DNA from 3 places in the Pseudoduganella sp. R-43 genome. Region 3 is predicted to be linked to each of the others. Evidence: predicted binding sites of a transcription regulator. Region 3 holds the regulator's gene; each other region holds the start of a gene.
What was found. Region 3 encodes sigma-54, which starts transcription at its own class of promoters, with help from an activator protein. Its sites were predicted from a motif close to TGGCANGNAANCTGCTTT; they were not measured.
Positions count from the first base shown of each region.

Region 1: a site for sigma-54 is predicted at 2,028-2,045, ahead of ACN9M3_RS26565 (PEP-CTERM sorting domain-containing protein). Genes of this name have one in related genera too.
Region 2: a site for sigma-54 is predicted at 1,648-1,665, ahead of glnA (type I glutamate--ammonia ligase). Genes of this name have one in related genera too.

Region 1 is NZ_CP183988.1:5,826,921-5,831,114, reverse strand. Features, by position in the region: gene ACN9M3_RS26580 (alpha/beta hydrolase family protein) at 1-784, shown strand, start outside; gene ACN9M3_RS26575 (quinone oxidoreductase family protein) at 796-1,770, shown strand; gene ACN9M3_RS26570 (hypothetical protein) at 1,778-1,909, shown strand; gene ACN9M3_RS26565 (PEP-CTERM sorting domain-containing protein) at 2,082-2,867, shown strand; gene ACN9M3_RS26560 (sterol desaturase family protein) at 2,882-3,703, shown strand; gene ACN9M3_RS26555 (glycosyltransferase) at 4,003-4,194, shown strand, end outside.
Region 2 is NZ_CP183988.1:1,784,804-1,788,997, forward strand. Features, by position in the region: gene ACN9M3_RS08360 (TonB-dependent receptor plug domain-containing protein) at 1-960, shown strand, start outside; gene ACN9M3_RS08365 (rhodanese-like domain-containing protein) at 1,051-1,512, opposite strand; gene glnA (type I glutamate--ammonia ligase) at 1,730-3,145, shown strand; gene ACN9M3_RS08375 (DUF4124 domain-containing protein) at 3,245-3,730, shown strand; gene glnL (nitrogen regulation protein NR(II)) at 3,727-4,194, shown strand, end outside.
Region 3 is NZ_CP183988.1:956,081-960,274, reverse strand. Features, by position in the region: gene ACN9M3_RS04500 (endo alpha-1,4 polygalactosaminidase) at 1-147, shown strand, start outside; gene ACN9M3_RS04495 (Lrp/AsnC family transcriptional regulator) at 148-609, opposite strand; gene ACN9M3_RS04490 (enoyl-CoA hydratase/isomerase family protein) at 606-1,691, opposite strand; gene hpf (ribosome hibernation-promoting factor, HPF/YfiA family) at 1,767-2,126, opposite strand; gene ACN9M3_RS04480 (RNA polymerase factor sigma-54) at 2,199-3,695, opposite strand; gene lptB (LPS export ABC transporter ATP-binding protein) at 3,705-4,194, opposite strand, start outside.

The sequences.
Region 1 (4,194 bases), 1.9 Mb from region 3:
CATGGCCGCGCTGATGTACGACAAGCGCGGCGTCGGAAAATCCACCGGTGAGTTCAACAAGGCCACCATGGAGCAGTTGGCCGACGATGCCATCGCAGGTATCGAGCTGCTCGGCAAGCGCAGCGACATCAAGGCCGGCGCGATCGGCACCTGGGGCCACAGCCAGGGCGGCTGGCTGGCGCCGCTGGCGGCGGTACGTTCGCAAAAGGTCGCCTTCGTGATTGCCCAAGCCGCGTCGGCCGTGCCGCCTGCCGAGCAGGAGGTGTACCGCATCGAGAACTCGCTGCGTGCGCAAGGCTTCAGCGAAGACGAAGTGAGGGCCGGCGCCGCCTACCAGGAAAAGCTGATGCGCTGGGTGACCAGCCGCGGCGCGAATAGGGCCGAATTGCTGGCCGCGGCGCGCGTCGGCGAGAATGCGCGCTGGGCCAACCAGGTCGAAATTGTGCCGGATACCTTGAAGGAGAAACCGAGCGAGACCAGCACGGCCTTTTACAGCTACGATCCGCTGCCGGACCTGAAGAAACTGGAGGCGCCCGTGGTGTACATCCTCGGCGAGAAGGACGCCTTCGTTCCCGTGCATAAGAGTGCGGAATTGTTCCGGCAGACGCTGGATGCGAGCGGCCACAAGGACCACCAGGTCTGGATGCTGCCGCGCGCCGCGCACGGCTTGTGGGAAACGGATCTCGATGGGGGCAGCGCATATATCAATTCCACGCACTGGGCGCGCGAACACTATCCGCGCATGACGCAATGGCTGCGCGAGCGCGGCTTTATCACACACTAGAGGAGTATTGAATGGTCAAGGCGATACGCATGTTCCGCACCGGCGGGCCGGAAGTGATGGAATACGTCGATGTCGAAACAGGGGCGCCCGGCCCCGGCGAAGCGACGGTGCGGCACGAGGCGATCGGCCTTAACTTTATCGATGTGTACTTCCGCACCGGCCTGTATCCGCAGCCGCTGCCGGGCGGGCTCGGACAGGAAGGCGCCGGCGTGGTGGAGGCGGTGGGCGAGGGCGTAAGCCATGTGCGTGTGGGCGACCGGGTGGCCTATGCCGGCCGTCCGAATGGCGCCTACGCGCAGGCGCGCAATATGCCCGCCAGCCTGCTGGTGAAGCTGCCCGATTCTATCGGCAGCGATACCGCGGCGGCCATGATGCTGCAAGGGATGACGGTGCAATACCTGTTCCACAGCGCGGCGCCGCTCAAGGCGGGCGACACGATTCTGTTCCATGCGGCGGCCGGAGGCGTGGGCCTGATCGCTTGCCAGTGGGCGCGTGCCTTGGGGGTGAACCTGATCGGCACCGCCGGTTCGGACGAAAAGGTGGCGCTGGCGCTGCAACATGGCGCCGCCCACGCAATCAACTACAACACGGAAAATTTCACTGAGCGGGTGCGCGAGATCACCGGCGGCAAAGGCGTCTCCACGGTGTTCGATTCGATCGGCAAGGACACCTTTATCGGTTCGCTCGATTGCCTGCGCCCGCGCGGCATGATGGTCAGTTTCGGCAATGCCTCCGGTCCGGTGGCGAACTTTTCGCTGGGCGAACTGGCTTCGCGCGGCTCGCTGTTCCTGACCCGTCCTGCGCTGGGCAACTACACGGCGACGCGCGCCGACCTCGAGGCTTGCGCGCAGTCGTTGTTCGACGTGGTGGCGCGCGGCGACGTGAAGATCGAAATCAAGCAGCGGTATAATCTGGCGGATGTGGGGCAGGCGCATCGCGATCTTGAGGCGCGCCGCACCACGGGCTCCACCATCCTCCTGCCTTGATTTCACTATGACAGACCAGAACCGCCCAGCCGACGATGACGACGGTACCCCGAAATTTGGACGCCTGCTGATCGTCCTGCTGAGTGCCGTAGCCTTGATCGGTCTCATCACGTTTGCCAGCGAAGCCTATTACCGCTGAACTTCAAATACTTGATGTCGAATTTCTTTACACTAAGGAACTTTGCCATTCACATAATTGGCATTACCATGGAGTAATTGCCATTGCGGTCAATAGTTTACTGATGAGTTATTGAGTTTGGCATAATTCTTGCTTGCGTTCCGCCGGGACATTTGAATTTCAAGGAAGAATTATGAAGAACGCAATGTTGGGCAAAGTATTGCAAAGTTTCACGGCCGTGGCGGCCTTGCTGCTGGTGGCGGCCGCCCACGCCGGCCCGGTCAACCTGGTACAAAACGGCGGCTTTGAACTGACTTCCAATGGCAATGGCCAGGTGGACTTCAATACCTCCGTGTCTGGCTGGTCTGCGCCCGGCGGATACAATTTTGTCTTTGCTTCCGGAACCGCAGACACCACCGGTGCCGTGTCCTGGTTCGGTGGCCAGAACGACGTTCCCCTGAAATTGTGGGGCGCCAATAACGGCGGCGCCAACGCGCTGGCAAGCAGCGCCAACGGCGGCAACTTCATCGCCGCCGACGGCGCCTACGGCGTGGTCGCCATCCAGCAGGCGATCAGCGACCTGGAAATCGGCACCACGTATATGCTGCGGTTCGAATGGGCGGCTGCCCAGCAGTGGGGCTTCTTTGGCGAGACCAGCGAAAAATGGAGCGTGAGCATCGACGGCAACACCTTCGAAACCGCCACCTACAACAACCAGAGCCAGGCATCGAGCGGCTGGATGCAGGAGGCGTTCACGTTTACCGCCAAGTCCAGCGGCAGCTTGCTGTCCTTCCTGGCCGCCGGAACGCCGGAAGGCCACCCGCCGTTTTCCCTGCTTGACGGCGTTTCCCTGTTTGCCATCGACACGCCGGACAACGGTACCCCGCCTGCCGAAGTGCCGGAGCCTGCCAGCCTGCTGGTCATGCTGACCGGACTCGGACTGCTGGCACTGGCGCTGCGCCGTCGTCGCCAGCCTTGAGCTGAAGCCCTGCCGTGACAGCCTTGGCTGAACAGGTCCTGCGGCTGGCAGTGTGGCTGTGCGTGCTGTGCGCCATCTTTCTGCCGCTGGAACGCTATCTCGCCGTGCGCCAGGCGCAGCCCGGCGAGCGCCAGCGCTGGCCGGACCTGTTCTATTATTTTGCCAACAGCCTGCTGCCGATGCTGGTGCTGGCGGTGCCGCTGGCGCTCGTTGCGCAATTGTCGCGCGCACTGGTACCAGTCGCGGTGCCGGAGACGCTGGCGGCTTTGCCGCTCGCGCTGCGCCTGCCGCTGGCACTGCTGGTCGGTGACGTCGGGGCCTACTGGTCGCACCGCCTGGCCCACCGCTGGCCGCTGCTGTGGCGCTTTCACGCGGTGCACCATAGCGCTGCCCACGTCTACTTCCTGACCAATACGCGCGCGCATCCGGTCGATTTGCTGTTCACGCGGCTGTGCAGCCTGCTGCCCCTCTACGTGCTCGGCCTGGCAGGCCCAGACGCGGCAGCCAGCGCGACGCCGGTCGCGGTAATCCTGGTTGGCAGCGTGTGGGGCTTTTTCATCCATTCGAATATCCGGGTGCGCCTAGGGCCGCTGGAGTGGCTGCTGTCGAGTCCGGCCTTCCACCATTGGCACCATACGCGCCATAACCATGTCGACCGCAATTTTGCCGCCATGCTGCCGCTGCTGGACCGGGTATTCGGCACCCACTACCTTCCGGGCCACTGGCCGGCGGAATATGGTAGCGATACCGCCGTTTCCAGCCAGCTAGGCGGGCAACTCGCCGCACCGTTTTCGCCGGCCATGCCGGCCGTCACGTCAGACCGAACTGAAAGTTGATTTGTCAAAATGCCTTACCAAGAAATTCCACCGAACTGGCGCAGGCTGAATCGATGACCGGGCGCCGTCGCTTAACCCTGCAAGTCCTTGGGCTGTTTGCCGGCTGGTGGCTGTCGTTGGCGCTGGTCCTGGCTGCTCCCGCGCCTGCGTTGCCTGCGTCAGCGGCGGCCGCGCCAGGCTTCAGCCTTGATCCCTCTTCAGCCTTGCATAAAAAAGCCGAGAACAATAACTGGCTCGGCATCCATGACCAGGTCCAGTCGCGCCACCAGCAACTGCTGACCTCGCGCACGCTGACCATCATGCTTTACCTGCTGTGGGCTGTGATTGCGCTGGTGCTGGTGTACACCGTGCGGCACTATTACTTCACTTTCAACCGGCTGTACGGCGCCCAGCGCCATCCCTACCTGGATGTCGACAGCGGCAACTGGCCGAGCGTGACGGTGCTGGTGGCTGCGCATAACGAACAGGCCGTGATTGCCGATTCGCTGCGC
Region 2 (4,194 bases), 830 kb from region 3:
CATTACACGGACTTCGGCAACAACTGGTCGGGCAAGCTGGCGGCCCGCTACAACTTCTCGCCATCGTTTGCGCTGCGCGGTTCGGCGCAAAATGGTTTCCGCGCACCGTCGCCGCAGCAGCAGTTCTTTACCTCCACGGCGACCAACTTCGTTGGCGGCGTGCCATACGACATCACCACCTTCAAGCCTAGTGATCCGGCTGCAGTGGCGCTGGGCGCCAAGCCGCTCGATGCCGAAAAGTCGACCAACTTCTCGCTGGGCGCGGTCGGCAAGATGGGCAAGGCCAGCCTGACGGTGGATGCGTTCCAGATCAAGATCCGTGACCGCATCGTGTTGTCTGAGAACCTGCTGCAGGACAATGTGCGGAACTACCTGACATCGCTGGGCTTCATCGGCATCGGCGGCGGGCGCTTCTTCATCAACGGCGTGAACACGACGACGCGCGGCGTGGACGTGGTGGCCAACTATCCATGGAATGCAGGCAACGTGGGCAAGTTCGACTTCACTCTGGCGGGCAATTACACCAAGACCGAAGTGACCAAGGTGCCGGTGACTGCGCAATTGGCCGCGCTGAATCCTGCGCCCCCGCTGTTCGACCGCGTGAACGTGCTGACCTTTGAACATGGCACGCCGCAGACCAAGTTCACGGCCAGCGTGAACCATACGCTGGGCAACTGGAGTGGCACCTTCCGCGCCACGCGCTACGGCAAGGTGTTGCAACCGGATGCGAATCCGGCACGCGATCACTGGATGACGCCGAAGACTTTGGTTGACGTGGAAGGGCGCTACAAGATCACGCAGCGCCTGACTGCAGCGCTGGGTGCGGAGAACCTGTTCGACCAGTATCCGGATCCGTATCCAGCGTTGTTGAATGGCACCGGCAATGCGCCATATTCCAATTACTCGCCGTTTGGCCGCTCGGGGCGCTTTGTCTATGCACGTTTGAACTACGCGCTTTAACCCAGAAGCCGCGGATCGGATAGGCGGCAGTTACACCGGAGAGATGATGGGCATCGGCGATATTGAACTATCCCGATGCCCATTTAATTCTTACGCGCCCGCCCAGGGCAGGCCTGCCTTGCACCAGCCGCCCACGTTCTTGCGGTGGCCTTCGGCATCCTTGTCGCCTTCGAAGCCTTCCAGGATGTCGTAGCACTGGGTGTAGCCGGCCTCGGTCGCCGCCTTGGCCGCATGGCGCGAACGCACGCCAGAACGGCACAGGAACACAATCACTGTGTCCTTGCCAGGCACCGCCGCCGCCAACTGGCCCAGGAAGTCAGGATTGGGCGTCCCGCCCGGATAGACGTTCCACTGCGCCGCATGATGCTGCTCGGCCGGAATCGCCACGCGCCCCACCCAATCGCGCTCGGCATTGGTCCGCACATCGACCAGGCGCACATGCGGATCGCATTTCAGCAGCTCGTATGCCTCATGCGGGGTCACCGCACCGGCATAGGGCAGGGAAGTGTCGCGTTTGCGTGCACGGTCGAGGATTTCGGCGGTGGAACTCATGGTTTTTCCTTTATGATGACTGCACCACAACGATGCATTTGCTTCAATTGGTGCAAATATGCACCACGGTGGTGCGATAATCGGCAGATGCACCCGCATGGTGCGCCTTTTGCGTGTTGGTAGCATGGAATTGGCTGGCATGATATCTGCTTAATGTACCACCAGCGTTCGCCGCACCCAAGTGGTCGCGGCAGTTTTTTCACTTAGGAGATATGTAATGGCACTGACCGCCGCAGACGTTCTGAAGATGGTACAAGAGCACGAAGTCAAGTTCGTGGACTTCCGTTTCGCCGATACCCGTGGCAAGGAACAGCACGTAACCGTGCCTGTGTCCCATTTCGACATCGACAAATTTGAATCGGGCCACGCTTTCGACGGTTCTTCCATCGCCGGCTGGAAAGGCATTGAAGCTTCCGACATGATCCTGCTGCCGGATCCTGCGACCGCCAACATCGACCCATTCTTCGAAGAAACCACCCTGTTCATGCAGTGCGACGTGATCGAACCGTCGGACGGCAAAGGTTACGACCGCGACCCGCGCTCCATCGCCAAGCGCGCTGAAGCCTACCTGAAATCCTCCGGCCTGGGCGACACCGCCTACTTCGGCCCAGAGCCAGAATTCTTCATCTTCGACTCCGTGAAGTGGAAGATCGACATGTCCGGCGCCATGGTCAAGATCGACTCCGACGAAGCTTCGTGGTCGACCGACAAGGACATCGACGGCGGCAACTCCGGCCACCGTCCAACCGTGAAGGGCGGCTACTTCCCAGTGCCTCCAGTCGACTCCTTCCAGGACATGCGCTCCGAAATGTGCCTGATCCTGGAATCGATGGGCATCCCGGTCGAAGTGCACCACCACGAAGTGGCTGGCGCCGGCCAAAACGAAATCGGCACCAAGTTCTCGACCCTGGTCGAGCGCGCCGACTGGACCCAGAACCTGAAATACGTGGTGTGGAACGTTGCCCACTCCTATGGCAAGACCGCTACCTTCATGCCTAAGCCAGTGGTTGGCGACAACGGCTCCGGCATGCACGTGCACCAGTCGATCTGGAAAGACGGCAAGAACCTGTTCGCCGGCGACGGCTATGCCGGCCTGTCCGACTTCGCGCTGTACTACATCGGCGGCATCATCAAGCACGCCAAGGCACTGAACGCGATCACCAACCCAGGCACCAACTCGTACAAGCGCCTGGTGCCAGGCTACGAAGCTCCAGTGAAACTGGCTTACTCCGCACGCAACCGTTCGGCTTCGATCCGTATTCCACACGTGGCCAATCCAAAAGGCCGCCGCATCGAAACCCGCTTCCCGGACCCGCTGGCCAACCCATACCTGTGCTTCGCTGCACTGATGATGGCCGGCCTGGACGGCGTGCAAAACAAGATCCACCCAGGCGAAGCAGCGTCCAAAGACCTGTACCACCTGCCACCGGAAGAAGATGCACTGATCCCAACCGTCTGCGCATCCCTGGAAGAAGCCCTGGATCACCTGAACAAGGACCGTGAGTTCCTGACCCGCGGCGGCGTGTTCACCGATTCGATGATCGATGCCTACATCGAACTGAAGATGACCGAAGTGACCCGCATGCGCCAGACCACTCACCCGGTCGAGTTCGACATGTACTACTCCCTGTAATCAGGGGACGATTGCCGGAATTAACCGGCAGTCAACAAAAGCGCGAGGCCAGCAGCTTGCTTTCCTCGCGTTTTTTTTCGGATGTTGTATAGTCGGGGCATGAACACTCGCACTCTCGTATTACATGGGCTGGCGTTGCTGGCCGTGAGTGGCGCAGCGCAGGCGCAGCAAATTTTTCTCTGCGTGGATGCCGATGGCCGCAAGGAACTGACCGATACCCGCAAGGGGAAGAACTGCAAGACGCTGGACCTGCCGGGCGCCACCATTCCCGCGCCGGGCGGCGCGCGCCGCGGCTCGACGCCGTCCGCACCTGCCGTAGCGCCAGCCAACTTCCCACGCGTGGAAAGCTCGGAACAGAAAGCCCGCGATGCCGACCGCCGCGCCATCCTGACCGATGAGCTCAACACCGAAAACCGTAAGCTGGCGGATTTGCGCAAGGAATTCAACAACGGCGAACCTGAACGCCGGGCCGACGAGCGCAACGCCGCCAAGTACCAGGAGCGCGTAACTGGCCTGAAGGACAGCATCGCGCGTGCGGAATCGAACGTGGAAGCGCTGAAGCGCGAGCTTGCCAATATAAAATGACCCCAGACAGCCCTGCCAGCATCCGGCCCGCTGAACTGGCAGGGCTGGACCTGCTGGCATCGGCCGTTGTCATCGTCGATGGCGGCGGCCATATCCTGTACCTCAACGCGGCTGGCGAAAACCTGCTGGAATCGTCGCTGAAAGCCCTGGCGCGCCAGCCGCTGGGCGGCCTGTTTGCAGCGCCGCTGGAGCTTGAGAACATCATCGCGCAGGCGCGCGAGCACAAATTCTCCGACGTACGGCAAGAGCTGGTGCTGGAACGCAGCGGGCGTGAAGCGCTGCACGTGCACATCATCGCCAGCGCGCTGGACGAGCCGGATGGCGCCGTGATGATCGAGCTGCGCGAGATCGTGCAGCAGATGAAGCAGGACCGCGAAGAACGCCTGATGGACCAGAGCCAGGTCAACAAGGAGCTGATCCGCAACCTGGCGCACGAAATCAAGAACCCGCTGGGCGGCATCCGC
Region 3 (4,194 bases):
GTATTCAATGCGGAGTATGCTGCGCCATACAGCAGCGATCCCGCAGCGCGCGCCAAGCTGTGCGCCGATGCCAACGCCCGCAAGTTCCATACGCTGGTGCTGCCGCTCGCGCTGGACGACAGCCTGCGCTACAGCTGCGAGCCGTGACTACAGCGTCAGCTTGGTCTCGAACTTGGAGCAGTTCATCGCGAACAGGCTCTTGACGTTGATGACGTTGTGGTGCGAGGTGAAGACGCGCCGCGTGAAGGCGCTGTACTCTTCCATCGACTCCACCGTGACGATCAGGTGGAAGTCAAACTCGCCGGCCACTTCGTAGCAGGACATCACCTCGGGCTCGGAACGCATGCGGTGTTCGAACTGCTTGAGGATGTCGGTATTCTGCTTCTCCAGTTCGACCGACACGAATACCGTCAGCGGCCGCCCGGCGAGCGCGCGGTCAACCAGCGCGACAGCCTTGACCAGCACGCCGTCGTTGCGCAGCCTTTCGATGCGGCGCTGGCAGGTCGCGACCGACGAATGCACGCGCTCCGCGATCTCGCGCAACGGCGTGCTGGCATCTTCTTGCAGGATATTCAGGATGCCCCGGTCGATCCGGTCCAGATCCCTCATGCGAGGTGGCGCAAGGGGTGCGCCCAGGCCGGCCAGCATGGTTCGAAGAAGCGCTCCACCATGGCGGGCGTCACTTCGGCCAGCGTTGCAGGATTCCACTGCGGCTGGTTGTCCTTGTCGATCACCAGGGCGCGTACGCCCTCGAAAATCTCGCCGTGTTCGAAGTTGCGGCGCACCAGGTTGCGCTCCATGCGCAAGCAGTCGGACACGCCCAGCGACGCGCCGCGCTTCAGCAGCTCGTGGGTCACGCTCATCATCAGCGGCGAGCGCAATTCCATTGCCTTCAGCGATTTCTGCGCGAAAGGCGTGCTGTCGCCTCGCAGCGAATCCATGATGGCGGGTACCGAGCCCGCCGAGAAATGCTGATCGATCAGGGCGCGCTGCGCTTCCAGTTCGCTGTCGCCGGCGAAGGCGTTGTGCGGGCCGGCAAAGACCGCGACAGCATCGCGCAACGATTTGCCGGGCGTCGACTCGAACAGCTTGGCCAGTCCGGCCAGTTCAGTTTCCGGCACGAAGTAGTCAGCCAGGTCGAGGTAGAGCGCATCCGCGGCGCCGACCGTCAGCCCGGTGAGGCCGAGCCACATGCCAAGCTGGCCCGGCGCATGCGACAGGAAGTGGCTGCCGCCCACGTCGGGAAACAGGCCGATGTTCACCTCGGGCATCGCCATCCTGGTACGGCCCGTGACGATGCGCACGCCGCGCTCCGGCCCGCCCTGCGCGATGCCCATGCCGCCGCCCATCACCACGCCATCCATCAGCGCCACATAAGGCTTGGGGTAGAAATGGATTAAATGGTTCAGCGCATATTCTTCGGTGAAGAAGTCTTCCAGCAGCGCGCTGCCGCCTTGCGTATTGCCGCGGCCGACGTCGTGGAAGAAGCGGATATCGCCGCCTGCGCACAGCGCGCGTTCGCTGCTGCTGCGCACCACGACCGCCGCCACCGACGCATCGTCGCGCCATGCCAGCAGCGCCTGCGTCATCGCGCGCACCATGTCGAGGGACAGTGAATTGAGGGTCTTGGGGCGGTCCAGCGTGATGAAGCCGGTACCGTTGGAGAGTTGGGTGTGTACGTGTTCGCTCATGCAAATATTCTAACGCACACTGGTCGCAAAAAAGGGCGCCAATTGCGCCCTTTGGTGTGCTGCACGGCCAGTCCTTTACATGGCGGTGGGTGGTGCCTCATACGTATCCGGGAAATGCTTGATGGCCGCATGACTGTGGTTCTGCACACGGTCCTTGTATTTCATGACCTGGCGATCCAGTTTATCAATCAGGGTATCGATGGCGGCGTAAAGGTCTTGCGACAGGCTTTCGACGTAAACAGTTTTGCCAGACATGCGCAGGTTGATTTCGGCTTTCTGGCGTTTCTCTTTCTCGGTGAGGTTATCTACAGTCAGGATGACAGCAATATCGATTACTTGATCGAAATGGCGCTTGACTCGTTCCAGCTTGTTCTGCACGTACTCGCGAATGGCTGGGGTCACTTCGACATGATGTCCACTGATGGTGAGATTCATACACACTCCTAAAGATGATGTCGCTCTCGAGTTCGTGCACGCCGAAACGCACAGAGGAACCCATGCACTGCACTACAACGATTTGCGGAGGCTAACTGGAGGGATCTTCAACGCTTCTCGATATTTGGCAACAGTCCGTCGCGCAATCACCATGCCTTGTTCACCCAGCATGTCCGCAATCTTACTGTCGGATAAAGGATTTTTCGGGTCTTCTGCTCCTGTCAATTGCACGATCAGTGCCCGTATCGCAGTCGAGGAAGCCTCCCCCCCGGCTTCGGTCGCGACGTGGCTACCAAAGAAATATTTCAACTCAAACATGCCATGCGGGGTGAGCATATATTTTTGAGTTGTTACGCGAGAAATAGTGCTCTCGTGTAGTCCCAGTGTATCAGCAATTTCACGCAACACAAGGGGTCTCATGGCCACTGCGCCATGACTGAAAAAGTTCTTTTGTCTTTCTACTATCGCTTCCGCGACGCGCAGGATCGTGTCGAAGCGCTGGCGCATATTCTTGATCAACCACTTGGCCTCCTGCAGCTGGCCATTCATCTGCGACTCGCTCTTGCCTTGCTTGAGCAAGTTGGCATACAGCGCGTTCACCCGCAGGCGCGGCACCACGTCGTTGTTCAGGGTGACGATCCAGCCGCCGCGGCCCTTTTTCACGATCACGTCCGGCACCACGTAGTCTGACTCGCCTGACGCAAATTCGGCGCCCGGATGCGGGTTGCACTGGCGGATCACGCACTGTGCTTCGCGCAAGTCTTCATCGTCGCAGTCGAGCGCTTTCTTCAGCTTGGTGAACTCGCGCTGGGCGAACCAGGCCAGGTGCTTCTCGACGATGGTCAGCGCCATGCGGCGCGTCACCAGCGGCACGCCGGGCATGCGCCTGATCTGCAGCGCCAGGCATTCGGAGGCATTGCGTGCGGCGACGCCGGGCGGATCGAAGCTTTGCAGCAGCACCAGGCTGCAGCGCAGGTCGTCCAGTTCGATTTCCAGCTCGGGCGGCAGGCGCTCGTGGATTTCTTCCAGCGGCTCTTCCAGGTAGCCGTTCTCGTCCAGCGCATCGATGATCAGTTCCATCAGCGCGCGGTCGCGCGGCTCCTGCACGGTGACGCGCATCTGCTCGAGCAGGTGTTCGCGCAGCGTGCAGCCGGACGCTTCCAGTTGCGGGCGGCTGTCTTCGTCGTCGGCGGATTTGCTGCCGGCGCTGGCGCTCCAGTCGGCGTCGTCGCTGCCGTTGCCGGCTTCATGGTCGCCGCCTTCATAGGTATCGCTTTCGCCGGCAGCGGCCGGGGCTTCGCCGCCCTCGCCTTGCGGGCCTTCAGCCGAAGGCGTGGCGGGAGCTTCGGCGCCATTGCCGTTGCCCTGGCTGATGGCGCCATCGGCCAGCAGCCGTACCGAGTGGTCGAGCGGGTCGTCAAGGCGCTCCAGCATGGGATTGTCGCCAAGCAGCTGTTCCAACTCCTGGTGCAGCTCCAGCGTGGACAGCTGCAGCAGGCGGATGGATTGTTGCAGCTGCGGCGTCAGCGCCAGGTGTTGCGAGGTTCGCAGTTGCAGTGTTTGTTTCATGGCCTTCGTTTACATGCGGAAGTGTTCGCCGAGGTAGACGCGGCGAACGGATTCGTTGGCAATGATGTCGTCCGGGCGGCCCGAGGCCAGCACGGCGCCCTGGTTGATGATGTAGGCGCGGTCGCAAATGCCGAGGGTCTCACGCACATTATGGTCGGTGATCAGCACACCGATATTGCGCTCCTTCAGGAAACGCACAATACGTTGGATTTCGATCACGGCGATCGGATCCACGCCGGCAAACGGTTCGTCCAGCAGCACGAAGCGCGGGTTGGTGGCCAGGGCGCGCGCAATTTCCACGCGGCGGCGTTCGCCACCCGACAGCGACAGGGCCGGGTTCTCGCGCAGCTTCTCGATTTGCAAGTCGGCCAGCAGCGATTCCAGGCGCTGGTTGATTTCCGCCTTGGGCAGAGGCTTGCCGTCCACCTTCTGCAGTTCCAGTACGGCACGAATGTTTTCTTCCACCGTCAGCTTGCGGAACACCGAAGCTTCCTGCGGC